Methylobacterium currus: one gene and its partner. The protein of the gene in region 2 binds, or shares a complex with, the protein of the main gene of each other region. Links are inferred from orthologs where the notes say so. Each region holds a gene or a part of one and is shown on either strand. Other genes may lie near its edges.

Region 1 (7,179 bases), 520 kb from region 2 along the record:
GCTGCAGCGGGCCGGCGCCTTCAAGTTCCGGGGTGCCTGTAACGCCATCGCGGCGCTCTCGCCCGAGCAGCGGGCGCGCGGGGTGCTCGCCTTCTCGTCCGGCAACCACGCCCAGGCGATCGCCTATGCGGGCGCGCTCCAGGGCGTGCCGACCGTGATCGTGATGCCGCACGACGCGCCCGCCATCAAGGTCGCGGCGACCCGCGGCTACGGCGCCGAGATCGTCACCTACGACCGCTACGAGGAGGACCGCGAGGCGGTGAGCCGCAGCCTCGCCGAGGCGCGCGGCCTCTCGGTGATCCCGCCCTACGACCATCCGGACGTGATCGCCGGCCAGGGCACCGCGGTGAAGGAGCTGATCGAGGAGGTCGGCCCCCTCGACCTGCTGCTCGTCTGCCTCGGCGGCGGCGGGCTCCTCGCCGGCTCGTGCCTCTCGGCCAAGGCCCTGTCGCCGGGGGTCGAGATCTGGGGCGTCGAGCCGGAGGCCGGCAATGACGGCCAGCAATCGCTCGCCAAGGGCGAGGTGGTGCGCATCCCTGTCCCGGTCTCGATCGCCGACGGGGCGCTCACCACGCATCTGGGCCAGCACACCTTTCCGATCATCCGGCGCGACGCGGCCGGCATCGTCACCGCCACCGACGCGCAGCTCGTCGCAGCGATGCGCTTCTTCGTCGAGCGGATGAAGCTCGTGGTCGAGCCGACCGGCTGCCTCGCCGCCGCCGCCGCCTTCGAGGGCGCAGTCCCCGTCAAGGGCAAGCGCGTCGGCGTGATCCTGTCGGGCGGCAACGTCGACCCGGCGGCGCTCGCCCGGCATCTCGCGGCATGAGCGGGGTGACGACGCCGGAGGAGCTGTTCGCCTTCCTGGACGATCTCGGCGTGGCTCACGCCACCGTGGAGCACGTCCCCGTGCACACGGTTGCGGAATCCCGCGACCTCAAGGCGGCGATGCCGGGCGGCCACTCGAAGAACCTCTTCCTCAAGGACAAGCGCGGCCGGCTGTTCCTGGTCGTCGCGGAGGCCGAGGCGCGGATCGACCTCAAGCGCCTGCACGGGCCGCTCGGCGCCACCGGCCGCCTGTCCTTCGGCTCGGCCGAGCTGCTCTACGAGCGGCTCGGCGTGCGCCCCGGCTCGGTGACGCCCTTCGGCCTCATCAACGACCGCGACGGCACGGTCGCGGTGATCCTCGATGCCGGGCTGATGGCGCACGACCCGGTCAACTTCCACCCGCTCCACAACGGCGCCACCACGGCAGTGGCGCCGGGTGACCTGATCCGCTTCCTGGAGGCGACGGGGCACACGCCACGGGTGATGGTGCTGCCGGAGCCGGCGGACGAAGCCGCGTAGGCGCTCCGGATCACGCTCCGCGAACCCCGTTCCCCCGGGCTCGGAGGAAGGCCGCGTGGCAGGCGGCGTCCTGGGTAAGAGCCAGCCCGCCGAGCCGGGGTCTCGCTGCGCAGGGTGCCGTCACGCCGCCCCCGCCTCCTGCCGCGCCGCCGTGATCGCGGCGTGGTTCTCGTCCGCCCACCGGATCAGCGCCCGCATCGGGTCGAGGAACGAGTGGCCGAGGGGGGTCAGCCGATACTCGACCCGTGGAGGCACCTCCGCATGGACCTCGCGTAGCACGAAACCATCCTGCTCGAGGCGACGCAGGGTCTTCGACAGCATCTGCTTCGAGATGTCGCCGATCTCGCGCTCGATCTGACTGAAGCGCTTCACGCCCGGCTCCAGCGTCGCCAGCACCAGCAGGCTCCACTGGTCGCCGATCCGGTCGAGGACGTCGCGGATCGGGCAAGGATGCCCCAAGGTCACAGCCCGCTTCTTCCCGTCGAGCAAAGGTTTTCTCCGATGGTCATTGCGCGCTGACCTGGTCCCGAGCCGGTGACGTCTTGCGCACCCCGTCGCGGCGGTCTAGCTCTGTCCTCGGTCTCGAATATAGACCAGATCGCCAAACCAAACCAAGAGAGTCTCATGGCCAAGGTTGCCGTCATCGGCGCGACCGGGAACGTCGGCTCGCGCCTCGTCAACGAACTGGTCGCGCGGGGCCACCGCGTCACCGCCATCGCCCGCCATCCCGCGCCGGCCGCCTCGCCGCTGGTCGAGCCGGTCGCCGGGGATGCGGGCGATCCGGCCGGGCTCGCCCGCCTGCTCGCCGGTCACGACGCGGTGGTCAGCGCGGTGCGCTTCGGCCTCTGCGACCCCGCGGCATTGATCGGTGCGGTGCGGGAATCGGGTGTCACGCGCTACCTCGTGGTCGGCGGCGCCGGCTCGCTCGAGGTCGCACCGGGCCGGCGGCTGATCGACCAGCCCGATTTCCCCGACGCCTATCGCGAGGAGGCGACGAGGGGCGTGGCCTTCCTCGATGCCCTGCGCGCCGTCAGCGACCTCGACTGGAGCTTCCTGTCGCCCTCGGCCCTGATCGAGCCGGGCGAGCGTACCGGCCGGTTCCGCCTCGGCGGCGACCAGCTGCTCGTCGGCGAGGGCGGCAGCCGCATTACCTACGAGGACTACGCCGTCGCCCTCGTCGACGAGATCGAGCGGCCCGCCCATCTCCGCCGACGCTTCACCGTCGGCTACTGACGCTACAGGCCGACCGTCTCGGCGATCAGGTCGGCACCGGCGGCGGGCGAGCGCTCGCCCGCCGCCACCATCCGCTCGGCCTCCGCCGTCCGCCGGCGCACCTCGGCGCTGCCGGTGAGGCGCTGGTGCAGCCGCTCGTGGACGAGGGCCCACATCCATTTCACGTCCTGCTCGCGGCGCTTGGCGGCGATCTCGCCGGTCGCGGTGAGCTTCCGGCGGTGGTCGAGCACAGAATCCCACAGGGCGTCGAGCCCCTGGCCGGAGAGGCCCGAGATCGTCGTCACCGGCGGCGCCCAGGTGGCGCTCGCCGGGGTCAGGATGTGCAGCGCCGCCCGGTACTCGGCGGCGGCGGCCATGGCGCGGCGCATCCCCTCCTCGCCGTCGGCCTTGTTGACGGCGATCATGTCGGCGAGTTCGAGGATGCCCTTCTTGATGCCCTGCAGCTCGTCGCCGGCGCCGGGCAGCATCAGCACCAGAAAGAAGTCGGTGAGGTCCGCGACCGCGGTCTCGGACTGGCCGACCCCCACCGTCTCCACCAGCACCACGTCGAAGCCGGCGGCCTCGCACAGGAGCATCGTCTCGCGGGTCTTGGCGGCGACGCCCCCGAGGGTGCCGGAGGAGGGCGAGGGCCGGATGAAGGCGTTCGGATCGACGGCGAGCCGCGCCATCCGGGTCTTGTCGCCGAGGATCGAGCCGCCGGTGCGCGACGAACTCGGATCGACCGCCAGCACCGCGACCTTGTGGCCCCGCGCCGTCAGGCTCGCGCCCAGCGCGTCGATGGTGGTGGATTTCCCCACCCCCGGCACGCCGGTGATGCCGACCCGCACCGCCTTCCCGGCATGCGGCAAGGCGGCGTCGAGGAGTTCGCGGGCGGCGCTTCGATGGTCGGCCCGCTTCGACTCCACCAGCGTGATGGCGCGGGCGAGGGCGGCGCGGTTACCGGACAGGAGCTGGGCGAGGTCGGGGGCCGGAACGGTCATGACAGCGTTCTGCCGGCTCGTCGCCCGTCCGTCGAGGGCCCCGGCTGTGGACGAAGGGCGGAAGACGCGTGACCTTCGGGCAACAGCCGGGGCTTTGCCCGGGGGCGACGCGCCATTGTGCCGTGGCACGACGCGCCACGGCCACGATCATGCCGCATCACCGGCCTGAATGCGCAGGCGACAGCCGGCCGCGCCGGTGACGAGTGGGACGACATGACAGCGAACGCCGCGCCGACGCGCCGGGGCCTGGCCCGCCTCGGCCTCTCCGCCCTCGCCAGCCTGTCGCTGGGCGGCTGCCTCGGCGGCGGCCTGATCGGCGACTCGGCGGGCCCGGAGAAGCAATCGGCCCTCGACGTCAGCCCGGTGCTCCTCGTCGCCACCACCCGCCGCCCCGCCGATCCCGCCGGCCGCCCGCCCTACTTCACCGACCAGCGCGGCCGCGGCCTCGCCTTCGCGACCGTGCGCCTCGCCGCGCCCGACCGCTCGCTGATCGGCAAGGTTTCGTCGGTGGTGACCGGCGACTGGCGCATCGCCTCGGCGCCGCGGGTGGTGACCGGCCCCGAGGCCGCCACCGCCTTCGCGGAAGCCGCGCTTGGCCGCGACGTGCTGCTCTACGTCCACGGCTACCGCGAGTCGTTCGAGACCGCGGCGGTGAGCGCGGCGCAGCTCTCCGACGGGATCCGCTTCCGCGGCGTCTCCGGCCTGTTCACCTGGCCCTCGGCGGGCAAGACCTTCGATTACGGCTACGACCGCGAGAGCGCTTTGTGGTCGCGCGACGCCTTCGAGGACCTGCTGCGGGCGCTCGCGACCGCCCAGGGCGGGCGCATCCACCTCGTCGCCCATTCGATGGGCACTCTCCTCACCCTCGAGACCCTGCGCATGCTGCGGGCCGATGCCGGCGAGGCGGCCCTCGACCGGATCGGCGCCATCGTGCTCGCCGCGCCGGACATCGACATCGACCTGTTCACCAACGGCATCGAGCGTCTCGGCACCGCAGCGCAGAAGATCACCGTCATCTCCTCGACCAACGACCGGGCGCTGGAACTCTCGAGCACCATCGCGGGCGGCGTGGTGCGGGCGGGCGCGGCGGATCGCAGCCGGTTGGAGGCGCTCGGCGTGCGCGTCGCCGACGCCTCGGACTATGGCAGCGGCCTCATCAACCACGACCTCTTCCTGTCGAATGTCGAGGTGCAGCAGGTCATCAAGCGGGCGGTGGCGCGGGCAGACGGGCGATGAGCGGCCGCCGATGGCTTTCTCCGCTTCCTTTGCAGTAAACTAAAAATACAAAAGCGCGGGATCCCTTCTCCCATATGGAAAAGGAGTCGGGGGCGATCGGAGATCGAGCAGGGTGTCTCCGGTCCAGGATAATCCGCTGAGCGTCGCGCTGCGCAGCTCGACATTTCCAGCCTTGTCCGGACGTCGAGCCACCCTCACTCCTGACCCCTCTCCCACACGGGAGATGGGGACGCGCTATCCTTTTGAACGTCATCGCACGTCAATATCGAACGATCACGACCCCAACCGCGCCGCCACCTCGTTGCGCCGCAGAAATGGAAGCGCGAAGGGCGGGTCATAGCCCATGAAGAACGGCGCCGCCGCCGGGCTCCGTCCCGCCTTGCGCAGCACCTCGGTCAGGATCCTCTCCTGCTCGGCCCGGATCTCTGGCGTGATGCGGCCGGAGAAGCGCAGGGCCGCGATCCGCTCCGGCGGCACCTGGACGAGCCGCACGCCGGGCTCGGTCGGCTCCGGCGCGCCGGCCGCCGCGACGGCGTGCGGCAGGAAGAACCGCATCGTCCCGCCGGTCCCCTGCTCCACCGGCACCGTCATGGCGATGCGCTGGCCGCCGGCCTCCACGGGTGCCGTCATGGCGATGCGGTCGCCAGCCTGGTTCGCCCCGGTGATGTAGCGAAAGAGGCGCCCGAACGCCTCGCCGTCGCCCTGGCCGCGCGCGTCGGTCTCGACCGCCACACGCCCTTCATAGGCGCGGATCTCGACGCCGCGGTCGAGCGTCTCGACCACCGCGTAGCGGGGCTGATCGTAGAACGACCGGATGCCGAACACGCCGAGGACCGATTCGATCAGCGTGACGGCATAGTAGAGGATCTTGTCCATGGGATCAGACCGGGAGCGGGTGGCTGATCAGCACGACGGCGCGCCGGACATGCTCGCCGCTCTCGATCTCCCGGGTGATGAACTGCGCCACGTCCGCCCGGGCGATCAGCCCATTCTTCCAGGAGGACGGCCGGTCGAGCACCTGGTAGCGCCCGGTCGCAGGCCCGCCGGTGAGCACGCCGGGGCGGACGAAGGTCCAGTCGAGGGTGCTGCGGCGGATGCGCATTTCCTGCGCATCCTTGTCGTCATAGGCACGGCCGAAGACGAGGCGGAACGGCAGCCGTTGCAGCGGACCGATCGCCGAGCGGCTGTCGCCGGTGCCGAAGCCGGTCACCGCCACCAGCCGGCGCACGCCCGCCGCCTCCATCGCCGGAACCAGCACGTTGGTGGCGTCCGAGAAGAGCCGCACCGTCCCGAACAGGTCGCGGAACGGCACGCCGAGGGCCTGCACCACGGCATCGATCCCGTCGAGCGCCCCGGCGATGTCGGGAGCCGACAGGGCGTCGCCGGGAAACCGTTCGAGATTCGGGTCTGACAGCGCGATCTTGCCCGCCGAGCGGGCGAAGGCCCGCACCCGATGCCCCGCGGCAAGCGCGGCCTTGACGGTCTCCAGGCCGATGCCCTGGCTGGCGCCGATGACGAGGAGATGAGCCATGGATGCGTCCTGGGTCAGCGTAAGGAGGCGGTCGACCCTAGGAAGCGTTCGGGCGTGCGATGGTTGCTGGCGCCAGGGCAGATTTCGGGGGTTGCGATGATGTGCCCGGGAAGAGGGCGGCCAGACGCTACGGCCATCGGGATCGGAGTGACGCGCCTGAAACGACCTGCCCGGCCCTCCGGCCGGGCAGGCGTCGCGATCTCAGACCCGCGCCTCCTCGAAGGCCCGTACCCATTCGGCGCAGATCCCTGAGCGCACGATGTCGTCCAGGCCGAACTCGACGATCGGGATCGGCATCATCCGGCTCTTGACCAGATGGATCACGGTGCGCAGGCCCGAGGTCTCGCGCAGGTCGGTCTGGGACACGTCGCCGTTGATGATGACCTGGGTGTCGTCGCCGATCCGGGTCAGGAACATCTTGATCTCGGCCGGGGTGGTGTTCTGGGCCTCGTCGAGGATCACCAGGCAGTTCTTGAAGGTGCGTCCGCGCATCACCTCGAAGGGGACGACCTCGATCTCGCGGGCCTTGACGGCGATCTCGAAGGCGCCGTCGCCCATGCGCTCCTTCATGGTCTCGGTGAGGGGGGCGACCCAGGGCGCGATCTTCTCCTCGAGGCTGCCGGGGAAGAAGCCGAGGGATCGGCCGGAGGGCACGTTCGGCCGGGTGATCACCACCTTGGCGACGCGGCGCTGGCGCAGCAGGTCTGCGGCGCGGGTTCCGGCGATGTAGGTCTTGCCGGTGCCGGCGGGGCCGAGAACGATGACTTGCGGGTGGGACCCGAGGGCTTCCAGATACTCGGCCTGGCGGGCCGTCATCGGCTGGATCGGTGGCGGGTTGCGCTCTTCCTCGAAGCG
Region 2 (7,213 bases):
GGACGGCGCCGCGCGCTCGAACAGGGCAACCGTCGAGGCCTCGGCCTGCGAGAGGTCGCCCCGCGCCGTCACTGCCCGGGGCTCGTTGGCCGAGAACAGCAGGCTCGTGACGTAGGGCTGCGCGACGAACAGCGCGAGCAGAACCAGGGCGGCGGTCAGGGCGACCCGCAGGAAGCGATCGGGCACCGTCTTCGTCACTCCGAGAGGGAACTTGCCGGAAGCGAACGTGCCGGGAGGGAACCGGCTGTCGCTGGCGGGGAAGTGGGCCGGGCGGGGCCTGCGTCAATGGCCGCGCCAATCGCCGCGCTTGGGGTAGCGCCGGCCGTGGCGAGCGCCTTCGGCCGGCTCACCAGGGCGACCAGCGTGTCGGAGATGATCATCAGGAGGAACCACGAGCCGAATTTCTGCGGCGACACCGCCGCCCAGCCTGCCGCCTGATGCGGGTAGATCCACCCCTGCGTCGCCGTGCCGATCGTCTCGGCCAACCCGATGAACAGGGTGACGAGGAGCAGGCCCGGCAGCAGCGGCATGCGCCGATCGACGCGCCAGACCCGGAAATGGATGGTCGCCGGGTCGAACAGGCCGGCGGCGGCCGCGGACAGCCCGAGGCGCAGGTCGGTCACGACGTGCTGGGTGAAAAGATTGACGTCGATCGCCGGCGACAGGACGACGGGGGCCCGGAGCGGCGGGTGGCGGGTGAAGCGGAAATCGAACAGGCGCCACACCCGGGCGAGATAGGAGCCGACGCTGGCATACAGGAAGCCGCTGAGGCGGCGCTGTCCGGCGCCGTCACGGCCGGAGACCCGGTCAGGTTGCAGGCATGAGGGCGGATCTCTAGGCTTGCACCCCTCCCCACACGAAAGGTCCGGAATGCTCCGCAAGCCGTCGCTGTCCCGTCTCGCCCTCCTCGGCTCTCTCGCGCTCGCCGCCCTCGCGGGCAGCGCCGCGGCCTCGCCCCGCGACACCCGGGCGGAGGCCTGCACCCGCGCCCGGAGCACCGGCGAAAGGCAGGCGCTCGGCTGCTGGCGGCTGCGGCAAGAGAGCGACCAAGAGGCCGGCCGCGGCCAGCGCATCCATGGCGGCGCCGCGGTCGCGGATTTCTACGCCACCGTGCCGGCGGAGCGGGAGGCGGCCGAGTCGAAGGTGGATCAGCGGCGGCGCGACTGGGTCCGGGCGCGGGCCCGCGGCCGGGTGGCGGGGGGCGACGAAGGACGCTGAGGCGTTGTCGATCTTAGACCTCGCGGCCTCTTGCGGGCCCGCCATCCTGGACGGGCCCGCGCGCGCTCACAGGTGCACCGCGAGGTCGTGGGAGAAGCGCAGGCCCAAAGCCGAGGTGACGATCTCCGCCATGCGGTAGCCATTGGCCGGGTCGCGGATCGTCGCGAGGTAATCGGCCGCCCGGCCGCCGTCGTCGCCATCGAGATCCGCCCTGTCGCTGACGACCAGGCTTCCGGGACGAAACCGCTTTTCGACGAGGCGGAGGACATCGCCGTAGGCATCCTTGGCGGCATCGAGCAGCAGGAGATCCACCGGGTCCGGCAGATCGCGCGCCAGGGTCTCGCGCGCGTCGCCGACGCGCAGCTCGATCAGGTCGTCCAGGCCGGCCTCGATGAAATGCGCCCGCGCCCGGTTCGCCTTCTCAGGCAGGAATTCCGTCGTCACGATCCGGCCGCCGCCATTCTCCCGCATGGCCGCGGCGAGGCAGAGCGTGGACAGACCGAACGATGTGCCGAACTCGACCACGTGGCGCGCGCCCGAACTCCGGGCCAGAATGTAGAGGAGCGCCCCGAAATCCGGGGTCACCGGCATCGCCGCCTCCGCCATTGCGGCGTAGAAGTCCGGCTGGCCGTCATGCGACAGCCCGCGGTCCCGGGCGGCCTGACGCAGGCCGGGATCGGTCTGGACGGCCTCGGCATAGAGCCGGTCGAGCAGGGACTGGAGCGGTGCGGGGAAGATCGGACGCAAGCGGGCAGGACGTGCGAGAGCAGGCGTCATGACGGGACCCGGGGCAGCGGTACGGTGGTCCGAGCCTAGCGGCACGCCGCCCGGCGGCGTCACTCGCATTTTCCGCCGGGACCGGACGCTGCGGCTGCCGCAGCGGAAATGGCCGGTTCAGGCCCGCGCCTGCGCCACGGTCGACGCCATCCTGGACGCGACCGCTCAGCTTCTGGAAAGCGGCCGGCCGACCAGCACCAACGCCATCGCCGAGCGGGCGGGGGTCAGCATCGGGACGCTCTACCAGTATTTCGACGGCCGGGACGCGGTGGTGGCCGCCCTCAGCCGGAGGTTGCGCGAGGCGCTGGCCGTCGCGGTCGGCGAGGCGGCGATCCGGGCGCGGCGCGAGCCGCGTCACGCCGGGCTGCGCCGGATCGTCGAGGCCGCCCTCGCCGGCGACATCCGCCGCCCGCGCCTGGCCGCGACCCTCGACCGGCTCGAGGACGAGCTTGCGCTCGACGCGGATCACACCGTGGTCCAGGCCGCCCTGACGGCGAGCCTGGCCGGCTACCTCGCGCATCACGGTTGCGACGCCGCGGACCGCGCGGACGCCCTCGCCGACGACCTCTGCGCCGTCGCGCGCGCCCTGACCGACGCCGCGCGGCGCCGCGGCGAAGCGGCCGGCGACCCGCTCGTCACGCGCATCACCCGGACCCTGCTCGCGCTCTCCGCGTGACCGCCGCGCGTGTCGGTCCCGGCGGTCTGCGAACTGGGGCCGACCGGGGGCCGGTCGCGCACCTGCGGCCGTTTCGTGAAGGACCCACCTTCCTCCCATTGGCCGCAGCGGGACCCGCGCCTATAAGTCATCGGCAAGGAACGCCAGCAACGAGAGCCGCAGGCCGATGACCCGCATCCCGGATTTCTCGGAAATCGCCTTCGCGCCGGCCGTGGCCGCCAGCCCCGCCGCGACCGCCGCCGAGCCCTGGATGACCCCCGAGGGGATCCCGGTGAAGGCGTCTTACGGCCCGCAGGACCGGGAGGGGCTGGACCTCGCCGGCTCCTATCCGGGCATCGCGCCGTTCCTGCGCGGTCCCTACCCGACCATGTACGCGACCCAGCCCTGGACGATCCGGCAATATGCCGGCTTCTCCACGGCGGAGGATTCGAACGCCTTCTACCGCCGCAACCTCGCGGCCGGGCAGAAGGGGCTGTCGGTCGCCTTCGACCTCGCCACCCACCGCGGCTACGATTCCGATCACCCGCGGGTGTCGGGCGATGTCGGCATGGCGGGCGTCGCGATCGATTCGATCTACGACATGCGGACGCTGTTCTCCGGCATCCCCCTCGACCAGATGACCGTGTCGATGACGATGAACGGCGCGGTCCTGCCGGTGCTCGCGCTCTACATCGTCGCGGCCGAGGAACAGGGCGTCGCCCCGGAGAAGCTCGCCGGCACGATCCAGAACGACATCCTCAAGGAGTTCATGGTCCGCAACACCTACATCTACCCGCCGGCCGGGTCGATGCGGATCATCTCGGACATCTTCGCCTATACCTCGGCCCATATGCCGAAGTTCAACTCGATCTCGATCTCCGGCTACCACATGCAGGAGGCTGGCGCCACGCAGGATCTTGAGCTGGCCTACACGCTGGCCGACGGCGTCGAGTACATCCGCGCCGGGATGTCGGCGGGGCTCGACATCGACAAGTTCGCCCCGCGCCTGTCGTTCTTCTGGGCGATCGGGATGAACTTCTTCATGGAGGTGGCCAAGATGCGGGCGGCGCGCCTGCTCTGGGCCTCCCTGGTGAAGGATTTCTCGCCGAAATCCGACAAGTCCCTGGCCCTGCGCACCCACTCGCAGACGAGCGGCTGGTCGCTGACAGCGCAGGACGTGTTCAACAACGTCACCCGCACCTGCCTCGAGGCGATGGCGGCGACGCAAGGGGGCACCCAGTCGCTGCACACCAACGCGCTCGACGAGGCGCTGGCGCTCCCCACCGACTTCTCGGCCCGCATCGCCCGCAACACCCAGCTCTTCCTCCAGCAGGAGAGCGGCACGACGCGGATCATCGATCCGTGGGGCGGCTCCTACTACGTCGAGCGGCTGACGCAGGATCTCGTCGCCCGGGCCTCCGCGCATATCCGCGAGGTCGAGGCGCTGGGCGGCATGGCCAAGGCGATCGAGGCCGGCATCCCGAAGCTGCGCATCGAGGAGGCGGCGGCGCGCACCCAGGCGCGGATCGATTCGGGCCAGCAGGTCATCGTCGGCGTCAACCGCTACAAGCCCGACGGCGACCGGGCCATCGACCTGCTGCGGGTCGACAACGGCAACGTCCGCACGCTCCAGATCGACAAGCTCAAGCGCCTGCGCGCCGAGCGAGACGGGCAGGCGGTCGAGGCGCGCCTCGCGGCGCTGACCGAGGCCGCCAAAGGTACCGGCAAAGAGAGTGGCGGCAACCTGCTCGCGCTCGCCGTCGAGGCGGCGCGGGCCAAGGCCACGGTCGGCGAGATCTCGGAGGCGCTGGAGCGGGCCTGGGGCCGGCACCGGGCCGAGATCCGGGCGATCTCGGGCGTCTACAAGCGGGAGATGGGCGGCATGTCGGCGGCGGTCGAGCGGGTGCGCGGGCAGGTCGAGGCCTTCGAGGAGGCGGATGGGCGCCGCCCCCGCATCCTCGTCGCCAAGATGGGCCAGGACGGCCACGATCGCGGCCAGAAGGTGATCGCCTCCGCCTTCGCCGATCTCGGCTTCGACGTCGATATCGGCCCGCTCTTCGCCACCCCCGAGGAGGCGGCCCGCCAGGCGGTGGAGAACGACGTCCACATCGTCGGCGTCTCGTCGCTGGCCGCCGGGCACCTGACCCTGGTGCCGGAGCTGAAGCGGGCACTGGACGAGGCCGGCCGGCCCGACGTGATGATCGTGGTCGGCGGCGTGATCCCGCCGGGCGACTTCCCGGCCCTGCGTCAGGCCGGCGCCTCGGCGATCTTCCCGCCCGGCACCGTCATCGCGGAGGCCGCCGCCTCGCTGATCGACGAGCTGAACGCGCGGCTCGGCTACGCGCCCAAGATCGCCGCGGAGTGAGGGCCGCGGCGGAGTAAGGCCGCGTCTCAAAACGGTCACGGTTTCGGCGCCAAGGGCGGCCCCTCCCCTCCGCCTGAGTCCAGGGCCCGATTCGTTGTCCGCTTTCGTCGACGCGCCTTCCCTCTCCGGCTCCGCCGCCGCGTCGCGGCCGCCGCGGCAGGCCCTCAACCTGCGCTGGCTCGCCGGCAGCCTCCTCACCGGCATCACCGGCGCCGGCCTGATCGGTGTCGCGCTCTACCTCGCCGCTGCCGACGGCGTGGTGGCGACGCCGCCGGAGCGGGCGCTGCCGCCCCACGGCGAGGGCGGGGCCGGCGACGTCGCCCGCAAGGGCGACCGGCTGGTGCGCGACGAGATGATCGTGGCGGCCAAGACCGCCTTCAAGGCGCCGATGACCGAGCGCGCCGGCGAGCGCGAGGTGATCCGCGTCCACGCCTACGTGCAGATCGCCACGGAACTGCCGCTGCGCGCCCCCGACGTGCCGGTGCCGCCCTTCGATCCCTTGCGCAGCGCCCGGGTCGAGGCGCCGGCCGCCCCCGAGGGCGATTCGGACCCGGCCGAGACTGCCGTGACCCTGGTGCGCAGCCCGCTGGCCGAGGCCGCGCTGGAGGACGACGCCCCGGCCCTCACCGACGACGAGGTGAACGCCCTGGTGGCCGAGACCCAGGCGCTCGCCGGCGGGACGCTGCCGCCGGCCTTCCCGGCCGAGCGCCTGCTCTCCCGCGCCCTGCGGCCGGCCGCGCTGCCGGACGATCCCGGGCTGGAGGCGCGCTTTCGCAACATCGAGGTCCGGATCCTGCCGGAGAACCTGACCGCGATCGCCGAGACCGGCACCGGAGGGGACGGCGCGCGGCTGGTCGAGGAGCGCGACCTCGTACTCGCCAAGGACCAGAGCCTCGCGGACCTCCTCAAGCGCAACGGCGCCGAGCCGGCGCGGCTCGCCGCCCTGATGGGGGCCTTGAGCGTCCACGCGCGCGACGACCTGGCGGAAGGCCAGCACGTCCGCCTCCTCATCGCGCCCGAAGGCGACGGCCACACCCCCGAGCGCCGCGGCATCGCCCGGGTGACCCTCTACGGCGAGGACGGCATCCAGGAGATCGTGGCGGCCAACGACCGCGGCGGCTTCGTCTCGGTGGCCCCGCCCCGGCCGGGCACCGCGCGGGACGACGACGACGAGGCCGGCGTCACCCTCTACGAGAGCCTCTACGGCACCGCGCTCAAGAACGGCGTGCCGCGCCCGATCATCGAGGAGATGGTCATGGCGCTTGCGACAAGCACCGACCTGCAGCAGCGCACCACCCCGGGCGACCGGGCCGAGCTGTTCTTCACCGAGGACGAGGATGCCCGGCCGGAACTGCTCTATGTGGCCTTGCGCATCCACGACGAGACCCTGGGCCTCTACCGCTACCGGGTCCCCGGATCGAGCGAGGTCGACTACCTCGACCCCAACGGCCGCTCGAGCCAGAAATTCCTGATGCGCCGCCCGGTGGCCGAGGGGCGGATCTCGTCGCCCTTCGGCGCCCGCCTGCACCCGATCCTCGGCTATTACCGGCCCCATAACGGCGTCGACTGGGCGGCGACCCGCGGCACGCCGATCATGGCGACCGGCGACGGCACCATCGTGTCGGCGGGCGCGCGCTCGGGCTACGGCAACCGGGTCGAGATCCAGCACGCCAACGGCTACACCACCGCCTACAACCACATGGCCCGGATCGCCCGCGGCATCGCGCCGGGCGCCCGGGTGCGCCTCGGCCAGGTGATCGGCGCGGTGGGCACCACCGGCCTCTCGACCGGCCCCCATGTCCATTACGAGGTCGCGATCAACGGCCGCTTCGTCGACCCGATGAAGATCCGCCTGCCGAGCGCCCGCGAACTCACCGGACAGAGCCTCGCCGCCTTCCGGCAGGCGGAGGAGCAGATCGACGCGCTGCGCCAGAAGCATGGGGGGAAGACGGTGGCGGAGCGGATGTAAGGGTATGTCGTCTCCTACGCGACGTCTGATACCGCCGCGCCTTCGGACGGACCCGTTCGAAGGCGCTGGCTAAGCCCGAACGGGCGTCGGCGCTGATGCGCCGGACGCCTTGGCATCGACGTGTCGAAGCCAAGGCGCGAGGGTATGAAAGGATGGCGCGATCTCCCCTCTCCCGTGTCGGAGAGGGGTCGGGGGTGAGGGTGGCTCCGCTCCAGAATCAATCGACACG

What was found.
Region 1: the proteins of scpA (region 2) and meaB are in contact, whole or in part, in a crystal structure (PDB 8DPB), measured with the Methylorubrum extorquens proteins. The link is inferred for Methylobacterium currus from one-to-one orthologs. Residues at the interface, in SOR27001.1 of Methylorubrum extorquens: Glu577, Glu578, Asn579, Asp580, Gly581, Arg582, Arg583, Arg585, His596, Ala604, Ser605, Ala608, Asp609, Gly611, Phe612, Asp613, Val614, Asp615, Ile616, Gly617, Pro618, Leu619, Glu625, Arg628, Gln629, Val631, Glu632, Asn633, Asp634, Glu661; in SOR26638.1 of Methylorubrum extorquens: Arg20, Ala21, Ala24, Arg25, Thr28, Ser32, Arg33, Arg34, His37, Thr98, Gly99, Gly100, Ser101, Ile102, Leu103, Lys106, Thr107, Ala110, Ala113, Ile114, Asp115, Arg116, Ala118, Phe119, Ile120, Arg121, Pro122, Pro124.

Annotation. Positions count from the first base shown.
Region 1 is NZ_CP028843.1:6,016,664-6,023,842, forward strand. The notes cover bases 1,569-4,527. They hold meaB (methylmalonyl Co-A mutase-associated GTPase MeaB), read right to left. Parts: upstream 3,558-4,527; coding sequence 2,580-3,557; downstream 1,569-2,579. Other genes in these bases: DA075_RS27580 (winged helix-turn-helix transcriptional regulator), read right to left, coding at 1,569-1,833; DA075_RS27585 (NAD(P)-dependent oxidoreductase), read left to right, coding at 1,969-2,577; DA075_RS27595 (alpha/beta hydrolase), read left to right, coding at 3,771-4,527. Also shown: DA075_RS27570 (threo-3-hydroxy-L-aspartate ammonia-lyase), read left to right, coding at 1-826; DA075_RS27575 (prolyl-tRNA synthetase associated domain-containing protein), read left to right, coding at 823-1,344; more of DA075_RS27580, read right to left, coding at 1,465-1,568; more of DA075_RS27595, read left to right, coding at 4,528-4,793; DA075_RS27600 (SOUL family heme-binding protein), read right to left, coding at 5,067-5,669; DA075_RS27605 (NAD(P)-dependent oxidoreductase), read right to left, coding at 5,674-6,324; DA075_RS27610 (PhoH family protein), read right to left, coding at 6,526-7,179. UniProt on the Escherichia coli protein: Binds and hydrolyzes GTP. Likely functions as a G-protein chaperone that assists AdoCbl cofactor delivery to the methylmalonyl-CoA mutase (MCM) ScpA and reactivation of the enzyme during catalysis.
Region 2 is NZ_CP028843.1:6,534,940-6,542,152, forward strand. What follows is about bases 2,434-5,426. They hold scpA (methylmalonyl-CoA mutase), read left to right. Parts: upstream 2,434-2,837; coding sequence 2,838-5,015; downstream 5,016-5,426. Other genes in these bases: DA075_RS30045 (TetR/AcrR family transcriptional regulator), read left to right, coding at 2,434-2,671; DA075_RS30055 (M23 family metallopeptidase), read left to right, coding at 5,110-5,426. Outside these bases: DA075_RS30030 (S1C family serine protease), read right to left, coding at 1-186; DA075_RS38680 (DUF817 family protein), read right to left, coding at 195-881; DA075_RS37845 (hypothetical protein), read left to right, coding at 871-1,218; DA075_RS30040 (O-methyltransferase), read right to left, coding at 1,285-1,995; more of DA075_RS30045, read left to right, coding at 1,994-2,433; more of DA075_RS30055, read left to right, coding at 5,427-6,984. UniProt on the Escherichia coli protein: Catalyzes the interconversion of succinyl-CoA and methylmalonyl-CoA. Could be part of a pathway that converts succinate to propionate.